4 regions of the Streptomyces sp. NPDC046925 genome follow, and region 3 is predicted to be linked to each of the others. Evidence: riboswitches for the same ligand, from Rfam matches in the RefSeq annotation. Region 3 holds a riboswitch; each other region holds the start of a gene.
The links. A riboswitch is a leader RNA that binds a small molecule or an ion and turns the genes downstream of it on or off. The one in region 3 is predicted to bind cobalamin.
Positions count from the first base shown of each region.

Region 1: it holds a riboswitch for cobalamin, as region 3 does, so the genes downstream of both, ABZ906_RS15565 (ABC transporter substrate-binding protein) here and ABZ906_RS30420 (energy-coupling factor ABC transporter permease) in region 3, are expected to answer to the same signal.
Region 2: it holds a riboswitch for cobalamin, as region 3 does, so the genes downstream of both, cobN (cobaltochelatase subunit CobN) here and ABZ906_RS30420 (energy-coupling factor ABC transporter permease) in region 3, are expected to answer to the same signal.
Region 4: it holds a riboswitch for cobalamin, as region 3 does, so the genes downstream of both, ABZ906_RS25945 (ribonucleoside-diphosphate reductase subunit alpha) here and ABZ906_RS30420 (energy-coupling factor ABC transporter permease) in region 3, are expected to answer to the same signal.

Region 1 covers NZ_JBEYWZ010000003.1:513,500-517,703, reverse strand. The annotation lists gene ABZ906_RS15580 (HAD family hydrolase) at 1-451, opposite strand, end outside; gene ABZ906_RS15575 (helix-turn-helix domain-containing protein) at 673-1,539, shown strand; gene ABZ906_RS15570 (VOC family protein) at 1,605-2,057, shown strand; cobalamin riboswitch at 2,065-2,251, shown strand; gene ABZ906_RS15565 (ABC transporter substrate-binding protein) at 2,316-3,380, shown strand; gene ABZ906_RS15560 (iron chelate uptake ABC transporter family permease subunit) at 3,377-4,204, shown strand, end outside.
Region 2 covers NZ_JBEYWZ010000010.1:195,964-200,167, reverse strand. The annotation lists gene ABZ906_RS32930 (precorrin-3B synthase) at 53-1,360, opposite strand; cobalamin riboswitch at 1,409-1,561, shown strand; gene cobN (cobaltochelatase subunit CobN) at 1,630-4,204, shown strand, end outside.
Region 3 covers NZ_JBEYWZ010000009.1:30,042-34,245, reverse strand. The annotation lists gene ABZ906_RS30435 (ATP-binding cassette domain-containing protein) at 1-512, opposite strand, end outside; gene cbiQ (cobalt ECF transporter T component CbiQ) at 509-1,258, opposite strand; gene ABZ906_RS30425 (energy-coupling factor ABC transporter substrate-binding protein) at 1,265-1,675, opposite strand; gene ABZ906_RS30420 (energy-coupling factor ABC transporter permease) at 1,675-2,397, opposite strand; cobalamin riboswitch at 2,427-2,625, opposite strand; partial or broken gene ABZ906_RS30415 (short-chain fatty acyl-CoA regulator family protein) at 2,736-2,852, opposite strand; cobalamin riboswitch at 2,902-3,118, shown strand; gene metE (5-methyltetrahydropteroyltriglutamate--homocysteine S-methyltransferase) at 3,281-4,204, shown strand, end outside.
Region 4 covers NZ_JBEYWZ010000006.1:343,910-348,113, reverse strand. The annotation lists gene mctP (monocarboxylate uptake permease MctP) at 1-1,273, shown strand, start outside; gene ABZ906_RS25950 (hypothetical protein) at 1,345-2,085, opposite strand; cobalamin riboswitch at 2,193-2,334, shown strand; gene ABZ906_RS25945 (ribonucleoside-diphosphate reductase subunit alpha) at 2,468-4,204, shown strand, end outside.

The DNA of each region.
Region 1 (4,204 bases), on a different contig from region 3:
GCGCGGCCCACGGATAGCAGACCTGGTCGTCGACCTCGCAAAGCCGGTTGTAGTAGCTGTAGAGGCTCTCCTTGTGCGTCGCCGTGTCCTTGAACGGAATGATCTTCAGCGACGGGTCCATCGACTTGCGGGTCAGTACCCCCTTCATCTCCAGGAAGGGCAGGAGGGACTCCTCCAGGTCGTTGCGGTACGTCGTGTTGTCCGCGTCGAAGACGGCGTACGCGCCCTTGCCGCCGTTCTCCGCGATGACCTTGCCCAGCTTCTTCGCGACCGGTGCGGGCCAGTGCTTCAGCTCGGCCGCGGCCCCGGCGCTCTTCGCGGCGGTCTTCGCGGAGGCGTCGGCGGCCGTCGCGTCCGTGCTCGGCCAGAGCGCCGTCCCCGCGATGACGGCCGCGGTGAGCGCGCCCGCCGTGCCGAGTACGGCAAGCTTGCCCTTTGCCATTGATGCCATGGTTCTGTGCCCCCTGAGAGCGGTCTGCGCCCCGTCCGGAGCGGCGGGTCATCGTATGGGGCCGAGCGGCGGATTCCCATGATCGACATCACCGGACGGAACGGGCATGGGACGCCTGCGCGCGGGTAGCAGCGTCAGACGCCCGCACGCCTTTCGGCCCTGCTCCGGAGCGACGCTCTCCGGCCCTGCTCGGCAGCGACGCGCATCGCATACTGGAAGGCATGGAGAGCGTCTCCCCGGAGTTCGTACGGGCCGCTCCGCGGCTCGACGGCATGGTGGTGTCCGCCGTCGGTTACCGCACGGCGGGCGAGCAGCCCGGTCTGCACCGCGGCCTGCCGTCCCCCTATCTCACGCTGATCTTCTCCCTCGACGGCCCCGTCGCCACCGGCCACAGCCCCCGGCAGGCGACCGGCCCCGACGCCATGCGCACGGACATCGTCGTGGGCGGCCTGCACCAGTCCCCGGCGTACGTCGTACGGCCCGAGCACGAGGCGGGCATCCAGCTCGCCGTGCACCCGCTCGCCGCCCGCGCCCTGTTCGGCGTACCCGCGGCGGAGCTGGCGGCCGACCTGGTCACGCCCGGCGCGGACGTGATGGGGCGCCGCGCCGCCGACGTACGGGAGCTGCTGTGCGAGCAGAGCGGCTGGGAGCAGCGGTTCACCTCCCTGTCCGCCTATTTGCGGCAGCGCGCGGCGGACGCGGACGCCGGGGGAGCCGTACGCCCGGAGGTCGCCGAGGCCTGGGCCTGGCTGGCCCGGCACCAGGGCGTCGGCACCCTGCGCGGCCTCTCCCGGCACGTCGCGCTCAGCGAACGCCGCCTGACCACGCTCTTCCGCGCCGAGACGGGCCTGAGCCCCAAGCAGGCGGGCCGCCTGATGCGCTTCCAGCGTGCACGCAACGCCGTCGTACGCTCCGTCGCGGCGGGCGCCGCCCCCGACCTGGCCGGTGTCGCCGCCGACTGCGGCTATTACGACCACTCCCACCTGGTACGGGACTTCCGGCAGTACACCGGCGCGAGCCCCAGCGGCTGGCTGGCCGAAGAGTGCCGGAATATCCAAGCCGGGAGCCATGGCGGGGGCGAAGAGTAGGAGCCATGAACACCACCGACATGAACACCAGCGACGTGAACACCACCGACATGAACACCAGCGACATGGACACCACCGAGAAGCAGGACCAGCAGCCCCGGTCCACCCCCGCCGGTCGCGCCCCCAGCGTCTGGCCGACCCTCCAGGCGCACGACGCCCCCGCCCTGATCGACTTCCTGGTCGGCACGGTCGGCTTTCTGCGCACCGCCGTCTACCAGGACGGCGACAGCGTGGCCCACGCCGAGCTCGACTGGCCCGAGGGCGGCGCGATCATGCTCGGCTCGTACGACGACGGGGCCGGGGACTGGTGCCTGAAGCCGGGCACCTTCGGCACGTACGTCGTCACCGACCATGTGGACGACCTCTACCGGCGGCTCAGCGACGCCGGGGTCGAGATCACCCGGGAGATCGAGGACAAGCCGTACGGCAGCCGGGAGTTCGCGATCGCCGACCCCGAGGGCAACAAGTGGTCCTTCGGCACCTACCGCGGCGCACCGAGGGCCGACCAGAGGTCCTGACCTCGCGTGATAGCTTGCGAGCGCCAGTCAACCCACACCAGGGCCAGGGAATCCGGTGCGAATCCGGAACTGACGCGCAGCGGTGAGGGGGAACGGGCGGGGCCACGGCCACTGGGCGTCCACGGACGCCCGGGAAGGCGCCCCGTCCGGCCGATCCCCGAGTCCGAAGACCTGCTGGCGCCTGCGCCGCGCACCGAGCGGCACAGGTGATGAAGCAGGCCAGGCTCCGCGTATGAGCCATGAGACTCAAGGGATCGTGTGTCCTCCACAGCCCGTCGTGTACGTATATCCGTCCCTGCTTTCCTCAGCGCGGCCTTGGCCCTCACTCTGACCGCCTGCGGCGGCTCGTCGGACTCCTCCGCCACTTCCGGCGGGGGCAAGAAGACCGACGGCTACCCGCTGACTCTGACCTCCTGCGGCAAGAAGGCGGAGATCAAGGCGCCGCCGCAGCGCGCGGTCTCCCTCGACCAGGGCTCCACCGAGATCCTGCTCTCGCTGGGCCTCGCGGACCGTATGGTTGGCACCGGTACCTGGACGGACCCGGTGCTCAAGGGCCTGGAGAAGGACAACGCCAAGGTCGAGCGGATCGCCGACAGCTACCCCTCCTTCGAGAAGGTCCTCGCCAAGGAGCCCGACTTCGTCACCGCGTCCTTCACGGCGACGGTCAGCAAGGGCGGCGTCGCCGACCGCGCCAAGTTCGCCGAACTCGGCGTACCCGCCTATGTCTCGCCGTCCGACTGCGCGGGCAAGGACAACAGCGGCGACGGCGACGGCAAGCGCGTCAAGACGCTGACCATGGACACGGTCTACGGCGAGGTGCGGGACCTGGCCGAGGCGTTCGGGGTCGAGAAGCGCGGCGAACGCCTGATCGCGGACCTCAAGGCGCGGGTGGCGAAGGCCGCGAAGACCATCAAGAAGGCTGACGCGTCCGACACCTCGGTCCTCTACTGGTTCGCCAACTCCGACGCCCCCTACATCGCGGGCTGCTGCGGAGCGCCCGGCATCATCACCCGCGAACTCGGCGTGAAGAACGTCTTCGACGACACCCGCGAGGAGTGGCCCCAGATCAACTGGGAGACCGTGGCGGACCGCGACCCCGACGTCCTGGTCATCGGCGACCTGACCCGCAAGTCGCAGACCGCCGAGAGCGCGAAGAAGAAGATCGAGTTCCTGGAGTCCAACCCGGCCACCAAGAACCTGACCGCCGTGAAGAAGAAGCGGTACGTCCTGCTGAGCGGCCAGGCCATGAACCCGACCATCCGCACGGTGGACGGCGTGGAGCAAGTCGCCGACGCCTTGCGCGAGTTCGGGCTCGCCAAGTGAGGGCAGCCGCCTTCGGCGGCATACGTTCCGCCCTGCTCTGGACGACGGGCCTCGCCGCCCTCGCCCTCTCCGTGGCGGTGGCCGTCACCATCGGCCCCGCCGACATCTCCGTACCGGACGTGTGGTCGGCGGTGGCCGCCCATCTCGGCTGGGGCGAGGCGACGCTGACGCCCATCCGGGACGGCATCGTCTGGAACCTCCGCATGCCGCGCACGCTCCTCGCGGCGGTCTGCGGCGCGGGCCTCGCGGTCTGCGGAACGGTCCTCCAGTCCCTCCTGCGCAACCCGCTCGCCGACCCCTTCGTGCTCGGCGTCTCCTCGGGGGCGTCCACGGGGGCGGTCGCGATCGTCGTCCTCGGGGTCGGTGGGGGAGTGGTGTCGGTCTCGGCGGGCGCGTTCGTCGGGGCCGTCGTGTCCTTCGCCCTCGTCCTGCTGCTCAGCCACACCCTCGGCGGTAGCGCCGACCGGGTGGTCCTCTCCGGGGTGGCGGCGATGCAGCTCTTCTCCGCGCTCACCTCGTTCGTGATCCTCACGGCGGGCGACGCGGAGACGACGCGGAGTGTCCTGTTCTGGCTGCTCGGCTCGTTGAGCGGGGTCGGCTGGACGGACGTCTGGCTGTGCGGGGCGGTGCTCGTCGTCGCGCTCACCGTCTGCCTCGCGCACGCCCGCACCCTGGACGCGTTCGTGTTCGGCCAGGACGCGGCGGCGACACTGGGCGTCCACGTCGCCCGCACCCGCCTCCTGCTGCTCTCCGTCACGGCCCTGCTCACGGCGGCCCTGGTCAGCAGCGCGGGCGCCATCGGCTTCGTCGGCCTCGTCCTGCCG
Region 2 (4,204 bases), on a different contig from region 3:
TCTCTTGATAGGGCATGGAACAGTCAGGTGTCGCGAGGTCGTTCATGTCGTGTCAGCGGCGGGCCGCGGCCACGGCGGCGGCGAGAGCCCCCGGGCTGCCGGGGACGGTCGCCGGGGTGTCCCGTTTCTCGCCGTGTACGTGAGAGATCTCGTACCCCTCGGGGGTGGCGACGACGTCGATCCACTCTCCGTGGGGATGGCCGCACCGGCGTGCGCATCCCGACCAGTACACGGGCAGCGCCCCCACCGGGCCGAGGGCGGCCGTCGCGGTGGCGCGTACGTCGTCCAGGGACTTGGCGCAGCCGGGCCTGCCGATGCAGGCTCCCACGCCGGTCCAGGGCGATGCGGACGCGGTGACGAGCCCGGCGGTCCGCAGGTTCTCCAGGAGTTCCGCGGCCTTCGAGCGCTCGACTCCCGGCAGGACGATCCCGCGCCAGGGCGTCAGGCGCAACTCGCCGTTGCCGTGGTCGCGTGCGGTGTCGGTCAGTGTCCGCCACTGGGTCGCGCCGACGCGTCCCAGCGGCAGGCCCAGGGAGAGCGCGTCCGTCCCGTGCGGCCCCGGCACGACGCCGAGGTCGGGACCGCCGACGTCCCGGGGGAGCGGGGCGGCGGCGAGGGCGTGGCCGAACTCGGCCTGCCGCAACCGGCGTACGACCGCGTCGAGGAGAGGGCCGGTGCCGCCGGGCAGATCCGTCACCCGCCAGGCGCCCGTGCCGGCCGCCTGGTCCAGGAAGGCCTCGGCGGCGATGAGGGCGGCCCGCGGCGCCTGCGCGGAACGTACGAGTACGGCATCCCGCGCCGGGCCGATCCGCAGCAGTGCTTCGTCGTCGCCCCGCGCCGTCAGGGTCACGTCCCCGCCGAGAGCGCCCACGTCACCGCGGCCGTCGTCGAGCGCGAACAGGAACCGGCCGGACAAATCGGCGGCCTGGTCGCTGGCGCACAGCAGTTCGTCCAGGGCGGACAGCCACGCGCGGATGTCCCGCTCTCCCCGGCCGTCGAGACCCGAGAGCGGCGAAGCCACCACATTGCGGGCACGCTCGTGGCGTTCGGAGGGCAACAGCCCCGCACCGGCGAGGACATGAGCCAGTTCGCCGCCGCAGTCCGCACCGAGGCCGCGCAGCTGGACGTTGCCGCGCGATGTGAGATGCAACTCGTCGTCTCCGAGGCGCTCCGCCAGCTCCCGCAGCACATCGGCCTGCCCCGCGTTCAGGACCCCGCTCGGAATACGGACGCGCGCCAAAGCCCCGTCGTCCGCCCGGTGCAGCCGAAGCGTCCCGGGGCAGGCGTCACCGCGGCTGCGGGCAGACTCGTCTCCCGGAACCGCAGGCGAGGGGACCGATGGGGGCATGGCGGCGAGCATACCGACCTATCGCAGCAGGTCCGCCTGCCCCCCGGTAGTTGATCGGCCCTTAGTATTTCTAGCGACGGGCCGGCCGGCCCGTCGTCGCCACAGACGGCGACAAGGGGAGGAAGCCCGGTGAGATTCCGGCGCGGTCCCGCCACTGTGAGCCCGGCCCTGGTGCCGGGTGAGTCAGGAACTCCCTTCCCCGAGCTCTCGTCCGCTCGAGCAGGGGAGACGCCATCGACACCACCCGGGGCGTGGACACCCCGAGGAAGGCACGACGCCGCATGATCCTGCTCCTGTCGACGTCCGACACCGACCTGCTCAGCGCCCGCGCCGCAAGCGGCCCGGTCGCCTACCGCTACGCGAACCCCTCCCGGCTCGCGCTCGAGGACCTTCCGCAGCTCCTGGACGGCGCCGATCTGGTCGTCGTACGTCTCCTGGGCGGCGTACGCGCCTGGCAGGACGGCCTCGACCAAGTCATCGCCACCGGGCGCCCCGTGGTCGTCCTCACCGGCGAACAGGCCCCCGACGCCCAGCTGATGGCCGCCTCGACCGTCCCCATCGGCCTTGCGGCGGAGGCCCACGCCTATCTGGCCCACGGCGGCCCGGACAACCTGGAGCAGCTGGCCCGGTTCCTCTCCGACACCGTGCTGCTCACCGGCCACGGCTTCGAACCGCCCGCCGCCGCGCCCGCCTGGGGCCCGCTGGAGCGCACCGCCCGCCAGGTCGAGGGACCGACCGTCGCGGTGCTCTACTACCGCGCCCACCACATGAGCGGCAACACCGCCTTCATCGACGCCCTGTGCGGCGCGATAGAGGACGCCGGTGCCCGCCCGATGCCGCTGTACGTCGCCTCGCTGCGTACCCCCGAGGCCGAACTCATCGAGGAACTGCGCTCCGCCGACGCGATCGTGACCACGGTCCTCGCGGCGGGCGGCACGCGGCCCGCGGAAGCCTCCGCGGGCGGCGACGACGAGTCCTGGGACGCCGGAGCCCTCAGCGGTCTCGACGTCCCCATCCTCCAGGCGCTCTGCCTCACCAGCTCGCGGACCGCCTGGGAGGACAACGACGAGGGCGTATCGCCGCTGGACGCGGCCACCCAGATCGCCGTCCCCGAGTTCGACGGCCGCCTGATCACGGTGCCGTTCTCGTTCAAGGAGATCGACGAGGACGGTCTGCCCGCGTATGTCGCGGACGAGGAGCGCGCGGCTCGGGTGGCGGGTGTCGCCGTACGGCACGCGCGCCTTCGCCACATCCCGGCCGCCGACAAGCGCATCGCGCTCGTCCTGTCCGCGTACCCGACCAAGCACTCGCGGATCGGCAACGCGGTGGGCCTGGCCACCCCCGCCAGCGCCGTCGCCCTGCTGCGCCGCCTCCAGGAAGAGGGCTACGACTTCGGCACGGAGGAGGTGCCCGGCCTCGTCTCCGGTGACGGGGACGAGCTGATCTACGCGCTGATCGAGGCGGGCGGCCACGACCAGGAGTGGCTCACCGAGGAGCAGCTGGCCCGCAACCCCGTCCGTATCCCGGCGGCCGACTACCGCCGCTGGTTCGCGACGCTCCCCGCCGAGCTGCGCGAGTCCGTGGAGGAGCACTGGGGCCCCGCGCCCGGCGAGATGTTCGTCGACCGCTCCCGCAACCCGGAGGGCGACATCGTCCTTGCCGCCCTGCGCCGCGGCAACCTGCTCATCCTCATCCAGCCGCCGCGCGGCTTCGGCGAGAACCCCATCGCGATCTACCACGACCCCGATCTGCCGCCCTCGCACCACTACTTGGCCGCCTACCGCTGGATCGCCGCCTCCGCCGACGACAACGGCTTCGGCGCCGACGCGATGATCCACCTCGGCAAGCACGGCAACCTCGAATGGCTGCCCGGCAAGAACGCGGGCCTGTCCGCAGCCTGCGGCCCCGACGCGGCCCTGGGCGACCTGCCCCTGATCTACCCGTTCCTGGTCAACGACCCGGGAGAGGGCACGCAGGCCAAGCGGCGCGTGCACGCCACCCTCGTGGACCATCTCGTACCGCCGATGGCCCGCGCCGACAGCTACGGCGACATCGCCCGCCTGGAACAACTCCTGGACGAGCACGCCCAGATCGCCGCGATGGACCCGGCGAAGCTGCCCGCGATCCGCGCCCAGATCTGGACCCTGATCCAGGCCGCCAAGCTCGACCACGACCTGGGGCTCGAAGACCGCCCCGAGGACGAGGGCTTCGACGAGTTCATCATGCATCTCGACGGCTGGCTCTGTGAGATCAAGGACGTCCAGATCCGCGACGGCCTGCACGTCCTGGGCGGCGCCCCGGCCGGCGCCGACCGCGTCAACCTGGTCCTCGCCATCCTGCGCGCCCGCCAGATCTGGGGCGGCACCGCGTCACTTCCCGGCCTGCGCGAGGCGCTTGGCCTCGACGAGTCGGCGGCCACCCGCACCGACGCCGACCGGGTCGAGGAGCAGGCGCGCGCCCTGGTCCAGGCGATGGAGGACGCCCACTGGGCGCCGGAGGCCGTCGCCACGGTCGCGGCGGGCCACCCGCAGGCGGTCGCCGACATCCTCGACTTCGCCGTGCGCGAGGTCGTACCGCGCCTGGCTTCCACGACCGACGAACTGGACCACGCCGTCCACGCCCTGGAGGGTGGCTTCGTCCCCGCGGGACCCTCGGGCTCCCCGCTGCGCGGCCTGGTCAACGTCCTGCCGACCGGCCGCAACTTCTACTCCGTCGACCCCAAGGCGGTGCCGTCGAAACTCGCCTGGGAGACCGGCCAGGCCCTGGCCGACTCGCTCCTGGAGCGCTACCGCACCGACAACGGCGCCTGGCCGACCTCGGTGGGCCTGTCCCTGTGGGGTACGAGTGCCATGCGCA
Region 3 (4,204 bases):
ATCAGTACGCGCGGGCGCATCGCCACGGCGCCCGCGATGGCCGTCCGCTTGCGCTGGCCGTAGGAGAGCAGATGGGTGGGGCGGTCCGCCAGGGCGCTGATGTCGAGCGCTGCAAGCGCCTCGGCGACCCGGGCGCGGACCTCGCCGTCGGGCAGCCCCAGGTTCAGCGGCCCGAAGGACACGTCCTGCTCGACCGAGGCGGCGAACAGTTGGTCGTCCGGGTCCTGGACGACCAGCTGAACGGTGGTGCGCAGCCGCGTAAGACCCTTGCGGTCGTACGTCACGGGGTCTCCCCCGAGGGCCAATCCGCCCTGGTCGGGGCGGAGTCCGCCGCTCAGCAGCCGCATGAGGGTGGTCTTGCCGCTGCCGTTGCGCCCCAGGAGCGCGAGGGCGCGGCCCTCGGTGACGTCGAAGTCCAGACCGCTGAGCACGGTGGGACCGTCCTCGTACGCGTAGGACGCGCCGCGCAGAGCGACGAGCGTCCCGGCAGGAGGAGCGCTTGGCTCGCTCATGGAAGAAGCCTTTCCAGTACGAGGGTGAGGACCGCGAGGCCCGTGAGGAGTGCCGCGCTCGCGGCCACGAAGCTCCGGGAGATCCGGGCCTCGGGCACGAGCACTCGCAGCGTTCCGTCGTAGCCGCGTCCGGCGAGCCCGGCCTGCAGCCGGGTCGCCCGGTCGAAGGCCCGCACGAACGCGGTGGCGCCGAGCGAGCCGAGGGAGCGCCAGGTGGCGGCCCGTGTGGTGTGGCCGAGCCGTGCGGCCTGCGCCTGCCGGATGCGGCTCATGGAGTCCAGGAGCAGGAAGCTCATCCGGTACATGACCAGGGCCACGTCCACGACCGGCGCCGGCACGCCCGCTTTAACCAGGCGGGGCAGCAGGTCCGACATGGGGGTGGTGAAGGCGAAGAGCAGGACGCCGAGGGAGGCGGCCGATGTGCGCAGGAGCAGACCGCCCGCCCGCGCCGGGCCGCCGTCGGCGAGCGTGACGAACCCTTCGGGCCCGCCGAGTTGGACGATCAGGGTCAGGGCGCCGGTGACGCAGAAGCCGAGCGGCACGCGGTAGGCGCGCCACAGTTTGCGCGGCGGCACTCCGGCGGGTCCGAGCAGCACCGCGAGCGCGGCGAGCAGTACCAGGGCGGCACCCGGCCAGGGCGGCAGGGAGACGGCGAGGACGGTGAGGCCGAGCCCGAGCACGGCCTTGTCCACGGGGTGACGGCGGCGCCAGCGACTGCTGTGCGCCGCCGCGTCGATGGGCAGCACGCGGGCTCAGACCTGCTCGGACCCGGGCCTGCTGCCCGCCGTGTCCGCCGTCTGCTCCCTGTCCGCCGTCCGCTCCGCCGTTGCCGTCCGCTCCGTGTCCGCTTCCTGCGCCAGTGCCTGTTCGGCGCCCTGACGGCGGCCCTTGCGCAGGCCGAAGTAGTACGCGAGGACGCCCGCGCCGAGGGCCGCCTGCAGGGCGAAGAGCGCCGACTCGACTTCCCCGGACGGGGGTTCGTACAGCGGCGAGAACCAGGGCTCGTAGTCCGGCTTGATCTCGGTGATCGCTGTCTCGGCCTGGGCGTCGGCCCCGGTGAACGGCTCCTTCTTGTGATCTCCGAGGCCGAGCACCAGCGGCAGTGCCGCGAGCGCGGCGACGATGACCAGGAGCAGGGTGTTGATCTTCGCGTTCCGGCTCATCAGGCGCTGGCCCCCGTCTCCGTCTTGGTGTCCGTCTTGCTGCCCTTGTCGGTCTTCTTGCCCTGGAGCAGCACGCCGAGCCGGGTGAGCTCGCCCTTGCTGGACTGCACGAGCAGCCGCATCACCAGGACGGTGAGCAGGCCCTCGCTGACCGCGAGGGGGATCTGCGTGACGGCGAAGATGCCGCCGAACTTGCCCAGGGCGCCGATGAATCCGCTGCTCGGGTCGGGGAACGCCAGGGCCAGCTGGACGCTGGTGACGCAGTACGTGGACAGGTCGGCGACGAACGCGCCGAAGAACACGGCGACCATGAGCGGCACGTCGTACCGCTTCAGGAGGCGGTAGACGGCGTATCCGGCCCATGGCCCGACGATCGCCATGGAGAAGACGTTGGCGCCGAGCGTGGTGAGCCCGCCGTGGGCGAGCAGCAGCGCCTGGAAGAGCAGCGTGATCGTGCCGAGCACCGTCATGATCGGCGGCCGGAACAGGATCGCGCCGAGCCCGGTTCCCGTGGGGTGCGAGCAACTGCCCGTCACGGAAGGGATCTTCAGCGCGGAAAGGACAAATGTGAGGGCACCGGAGGCACCCAGGAGCAGAGTGCTCTCGGGGTGCTCCTTGACCTCACGGGTCAGGGAGCGGACTCCGTGGACGACGAACGGCGCGGACGCTACGCCCCAGGCGATCGCGTGCGCCGGTGGGAGGAAACCCTCGGCTATGTGCATGGCTAAGCAGACCCTCTCCAGCACCTCGTGGATGGACAACGCGCCTTGGCCGGTCTCCTGGCTGACGGGTCGTACCGACCGGACTCCGCCTTCCCGGGTACGTGCGTACCCAGTGGCTGCCGCGAGGGCTGGAGCCGGACTTCCCGATCACAGTGGCGAGGGCCGCACCGGCATCACACCGGATTTCCCGTTCACCAAGGCGTGGTGACCCTAGTGCGCAACCGCAATTCCTGACAACTTGCGGAACACCCGCGCCTGTGGCACGCGCGAGCGCACACGACCGGGGCGTACGCCCCTGGTCAGCGCATGTGCCCCGGCCCGTGAGCGCCCCCGTGTTCCAGGCGGCAGCCCATGCCGATGGGCACGGCGAAGGACGCGTTGTCGAGGTCGAGTCCGTCGGAGTAGACCAGCCGCGAGGCGTGGCGGATCTCGCAGCCCGGGGACCGTGTCTCACCTCACGGTCCGGAACCTGATCAGAACTGTTCGGCGGGTCGTCCGCCCTCTAGGGTTGCCCGTGCAGCTGGTTCGCCCTGCCCGCCAGGCAGACGCGTCGCAAGAGGGAACCCGGTGGGAATCCGGGACTGCCCCGCAGCGGTGAGTGGGAACGACCGCCGTCATACGCACTGGATCCAGGCGGATCCGGGAAGCGACGGCCAGTAGGAATCTGCCCCGGCAGATGTGCCCGCGAGTCCGAAGACCTGCCCGTTGCCCGCACGTGATCCCTCACGTGCGGATATCCCGGTGACCTCGTGGGCGGGTCGGCGTGCGGATCAGGCGGAGCACCGCGCTCATGGCGCGTGTCGGGTCCGCCCGGTTCGTCATCCCTTCGCGTCCGTGTCCCATCACCGGGATGCTCAGGAGTCATCTCGCGAAGGAGATTTCCGTGACATCGAAGTCCGCAGCCGCGGCGGCACGGTCCACCGTGTACGGCTACCCCCGCCAGGGCCCCCACCGGGAGCTGAAGAAGGCCGTCGAGGGCTACTGGAGGGGCCGCGTCACCGCCGACGCCCTCCGGGACACCGCGGCCCGACTGCGCGGGGCCACCTGGCAGCACCTGGCCGACGCGGGTATCCATGAAGTGCCGACCGGCGACTTCTCGTACTACGACCATGTCCTGGACACCAGTGTCATGGTCGGCGCCGTGCCCCCGCGCCACCGCGAGGCCTTCGACACCGACCGGCTCGACGGCTATTTCGCGATGGCCCGCGGCACCCGGGACGTGGCGCCGCTCGAAATGACCAAGTGGTTCGACACCAACTACCACTACCTCGTGCCGGAGCTCGGCCCCGACACCGTCTTCACCGCCGACTCCGGCAAGCAGGTCGCCGAGCTGAAGGAGGCCCTCGCGCTGAGCCTCGCCGCCCGGCCGGTCCTCGTCGGCCCGGTCACCTATCTGCTCCTCGCCAAGCCCGCGCCGGGCACGGCCGCCGACTTCGAGCCGCTCACGCTGCTCGACCGGCTCCTTCCCGTGTACGCCGAGGTTCTCGCCGATCTGCGCGCCGCCGGTGCCGAATGGATGCAGCTCGACGAGCCCGCCCTGGTCCAGGACCGCACCCCGGCCGAGCTCAACGCCGCCGCCCGCGCCTACCGCGACCTCGGCGCCCTCACCGACCGTCCGCAACTCCTGGTCGCCTCCTACTTCGGCAGGCTCGGCGACGCGCTGCCGGTGCTCGCCAAGGCGCCGGTCGAGGGCCTCGCCCTGGACTTCACCGAGGCCGCCGCGGGACAGCTCGACGACCTCGCCGCCGTCGGCGGTCTGCCCGGCAAGCGCCTTGTCGCGGGCGTCGTCAACGGCCGCAACATCTGG
Region 4 (4,204 bases), on a different contig from region 3:
GCGCTTCGGCTCCAAGGGGCTCTCGCTGGCCGTCGCGGTCACCGGCATCCTCGCCACGATGCCGTACATCGCGCTCCAGCTGGTCGGCATCCAGGCCGTGCTCGACGTCATGGGCGTCGGCGGCGGTCCCGACACCAACTGGTTCATCAAGGACCTGCCGCTCCTGATCGCGTTCGCGGTGCTCGCCGCGTACACGTACTCGTCGGGTCTGCGCGCCCCCGCGCTGATCGCGTTCGTGAAGGACGGCCTGATCTACCTCGTCATCGCCGTCGCGATCATCTACATCCCGATCAAGCTCGGCGGATTCGACGCGATCTTCTCGGCGGCGAACGACAAGTTCTCCGCGGCCAACGAGGCGGCGGGCAAGCCCGTGGCGGGTCTCGCGCCGGGGCACACCGGGCAGTGGACCTACGCCACGCTCGCGCTCGGGTCCGCGCTCGCGCTGTTCATGTACCCGCACTCGATCACGGCGACGCTCTCCTCCAAGAGCCGCAACGTGATCCGCCGCAACACCACGATCCTGCCGCTCTACTCGCTGATGCTGGGCCTGCTGGCGCTGCTCGGCTTCATGGCGATCGCGGCCGGGGTCAAGGTGGAGAACGGGCAGCTGGCCATTCCGCAGCTGTTCGAGAACATGTTCCCCGACTGGTTCACCGGCGTCGCGTTCGCCGCCATCGGCATCGGCGCCCTCGTGCCCGCCGCGATCATGTCGATCGCGGCCGCGAACCTCTTCACCAGGAACATCTACAAGGACTTCCTCAAGCCGGACGCGACGCCCGAGCAGGAGACGAAGGTCTCCAAGCTGGTCTCGCTCCTGGTGAAGGTGGGCGCGCTCGCCTTCGTCCTCACCATGGACAAGACGGTCGCGATCAACTTCCAGCTCCTGGGCGGCATCTGGATCCTGCAGACCATGCCCGCACTGGTCGGCGGCCTGTTCACGCGCTGGTTCCACCGCTGGGCGCTGCTCGCCGGCTGGGCGGTCGGCATGGTCTACGGAACGGCCGCCGCGTACGGTGTCGCCTCGCCGACGCAGAAGCACTTCGGCGGCTCGTCGGACGAGATCCCCGGCATCGGCGAGATCGGCTACATCGGCCTCACGGCGTTCGTCCTGAACGTGTTGGTCACCGTGGCCCTCACCTTCGTCCTGCGCGCCGTGAAGGCCCCTGACGGCATCGACGAGACCTCCCCCGGCGACTACACCGCGGACGTCGGCGACCCCGGCGTCGTGGAGGAGCTTCCCCCGGCCACGGCGGGAGCGCCGGTCGGGCACTGAGCCGTCCTACGCAAGCGAATGACACGGGCCGCCGGAGCAATCCGGCGGCCCGTCGTCGTATGCGTACGGCGTCACGAGGTCCTGTAGAGATCCGTCCGGACGTGTGCGGCCGCCTTGGCCGCCGCGAGTATCGCCACGTCCTTGTCGGTGCCCGCGTCCACCAGGACGAGCACGCCGCCGACCCGCACCTCGACCTTGTGGCGCGCGGTGCCGTCGTACTCGTCGCCGCCCGTGGTCCGCGTGCTCTCCACGATGGCTTCGTCGCCGAGGTCCGGCAGCTTCCCGGCCGTGTGGTGCTCCCGAACCGGAGCCGCCTCGGTGTCGACGGTGACGCGGGGGCATGCGTCGTTGAGCTGCCTGCGCAGCGTGACGTGGCGCTTCGCCCGCTCGACCGGCATCGAGACCAGGGCCACGTGGACGAACGGGTCCTTGTCCTCGATCGCGCCCGGGAAGGGCCGCACCGTGTGGCCCGCGCTGTTCCCCCGCAGTCGCGCCAACTCCTCGCGCGCGTCCTTGCCGGGAGCGCAGCTGCCCCAATCGCCGCCGCCGTACTGCTGACCGAAGGCGCCGGTGGTGACGTCGTATGCCTTGGCCTTCGGCCCGACCTCCTTCGCGGGCAGCAGAGCGGCCTTGAGTTCGGCCTCCGTGAAGACCTTGCGGGGATCGGCCTCGCCGTCGACCCCGACCTCCCCGGTCCGCTTCTGCGTCGGCACGGGCTTCGGATCGGCCGCCTTCACCTGGTCCTCACCGCCGCCGCACGCGCTGAGCAGCGTCATCAACAGCGCGGCACAACCCGCGACCCGAGCTCGCACACCGACTCCCCCCGTTGGGCCATCAGTTCGGCCTCCAGTTCGGCCTTCAGTTCGGCCGCCACCCTAGAGGATCCACGCACCGACACAAGATATGGGGCTGCCGCTCAGAGCCAGCACAAGATGTATGCTCGTGCTCGCTGTCGCCGCAGGGGAATCCGGTGCAAGTCCGGAACTGTCCCGCAACGGTGTATGAGTACGTATTTGTCGTACCCATGAGTCCGAGGACCTGCCGACAGTGCACCCGTTCCGTCCGGTTCGGGTGCCGACGACGTCCGGGCCTCGTGGAATGGGCTGGTGGACGCGGAGCACCGCCCTGCCCGGGCGCGCCCGTGTGTCACTCCTGCCCTCCCTCAAGGCTCCGAGCCGAGCGAGGGAGTGCTCCGTGACCATCGCGCCAGCCGAACCTGCGTCAGCGCAGACCACCGACGGTCAGCAGACCGCCGACGGCCCGGGAACCGCGCTGCTGCGTACCCTGACCGAACTGACCGCCGACCTCCCCGACGCCGACCCCGGCAGAGTCGCCGCCGCCGCGCTGCGGGGCCGCTCGGCCAAGGCCGATGTGGCGGAGCTGCGGGAGCTGGCGACCGAGGCGGCTGCCGGGCTCATCTCCGAGGACCCCACGTACTCGCAGCTGGCGGCCAGGCTCCTCACGCTCAGCATCCGGGAGGAGGCCGCGTCGCAGGGCGTGCGCAGCTTCTCCGACTCGGTCGCCGTGGGGCATCGCGAGGGCCTGATCGCGGACCGCACCGCCGCGTTCGCCGTGGACCACGCGGAGCGCCTGGACGGTCTCGTGGACGACGCCATCGAGGACGGCGCCGACTTCCGCTTCGGCTACTTCGGCCTGCGCACCCTGCACAGCCGCTATCTCCTGCGCCATCCGATCACCCGGCACGTCATCGAGACCCCGCAGCACTTCATGCTGCGCGTGGCGAGCGGCCTCGCCGAGGACGGCAGCGCCCGCTCGGTGGACGAAGTCGCCTCCCTGTACCGCCTGATGAGCCGCCTGGACTACCTGCCGTCGTCGCCGACGCTCTTCAACTCCGGCACGCGGCATCCGCAGATGTCGTCCTGCTACCTCCTCGACTCCCCGCTGGACGAGCTGGACTCCATCTACGACCGCTACCACCAGGTCGCGCGCCTCTCCAAGCACGCGGGCGGCATCGGCCTCTCGTACTCCCGCATCCGCGCCCGCGGTTCGCTGATCCGCGGCACGAACGGGCACTCCAACGGCATCGTGCCGTTCCTGAAGACCCTGGACGCGTCGGTCGCCGCCGTGAACCAGGGCGGCCGGCGCAAGGGCGCGGCCGCCGTCTACCTGGAGACGTGGCACTCCGACATCGAGGAGTTCCTGGAGCTGCGCGACAACACGGGTGAGGACGCCCGTCGCACGCACAACCTCAACCTCGCGCACTGGATCCCGGACGAGTTCATGCGCCGGGTCGCCGCCGACCAGGACTGGTCGCTGTTCTCCCCGGCCGACGTGCCCGAGCTCGTCGACCTGTGGGGCGACGACTTCGACGCCGCCTACCGCAAGGCCGAGGCCGCCGGGCTGGCCCGCAAGACCATCCCGGCCCGCGACCTCTACGGCCGCATGATGCGCACCCTCGCGCAGACCGGCAACGGCTGGATGACGTTCAAGGACGCCGCCAACCGCACCGCCAACCAGACGGCGGAGCCCGGCCACACCGTCCACTCCTCCAACCTCTGCACGGAGATCCTGGAGGTGACGGACGACGGGGAGACGGCCGTCTGCAACCTGGGCTCGGTGAACCTCGGCGCGTTCGTGGACACGGCTGCCGGTGACATCGACTGGCAGCGGCTGGACGAGACCGTCCGTACCGCCGTCACGTTCCTCGACCGCGTCGTGGACATCAACTTCTACCCGACCGAGCAGGCGGGCCGCTCGAACGCCAGGTGGCGTCCGGTGGGCCTGGGCGCGATGGGCCTCCAGGACGTCTTCTTCCAGCTGAAGCTGCCCTTCGACTCCCCCGCCGCGCGCGCCCTCTCGACGCGCATCGCCGAGCGGATCATGCTCGCCGCATACGAGGCGTCCGCCGACCTCGCCGAGCGCAACGGTCCGCTGCCCGCCTGGGAGAAGACCCGCACCGCGCGCGGCGTC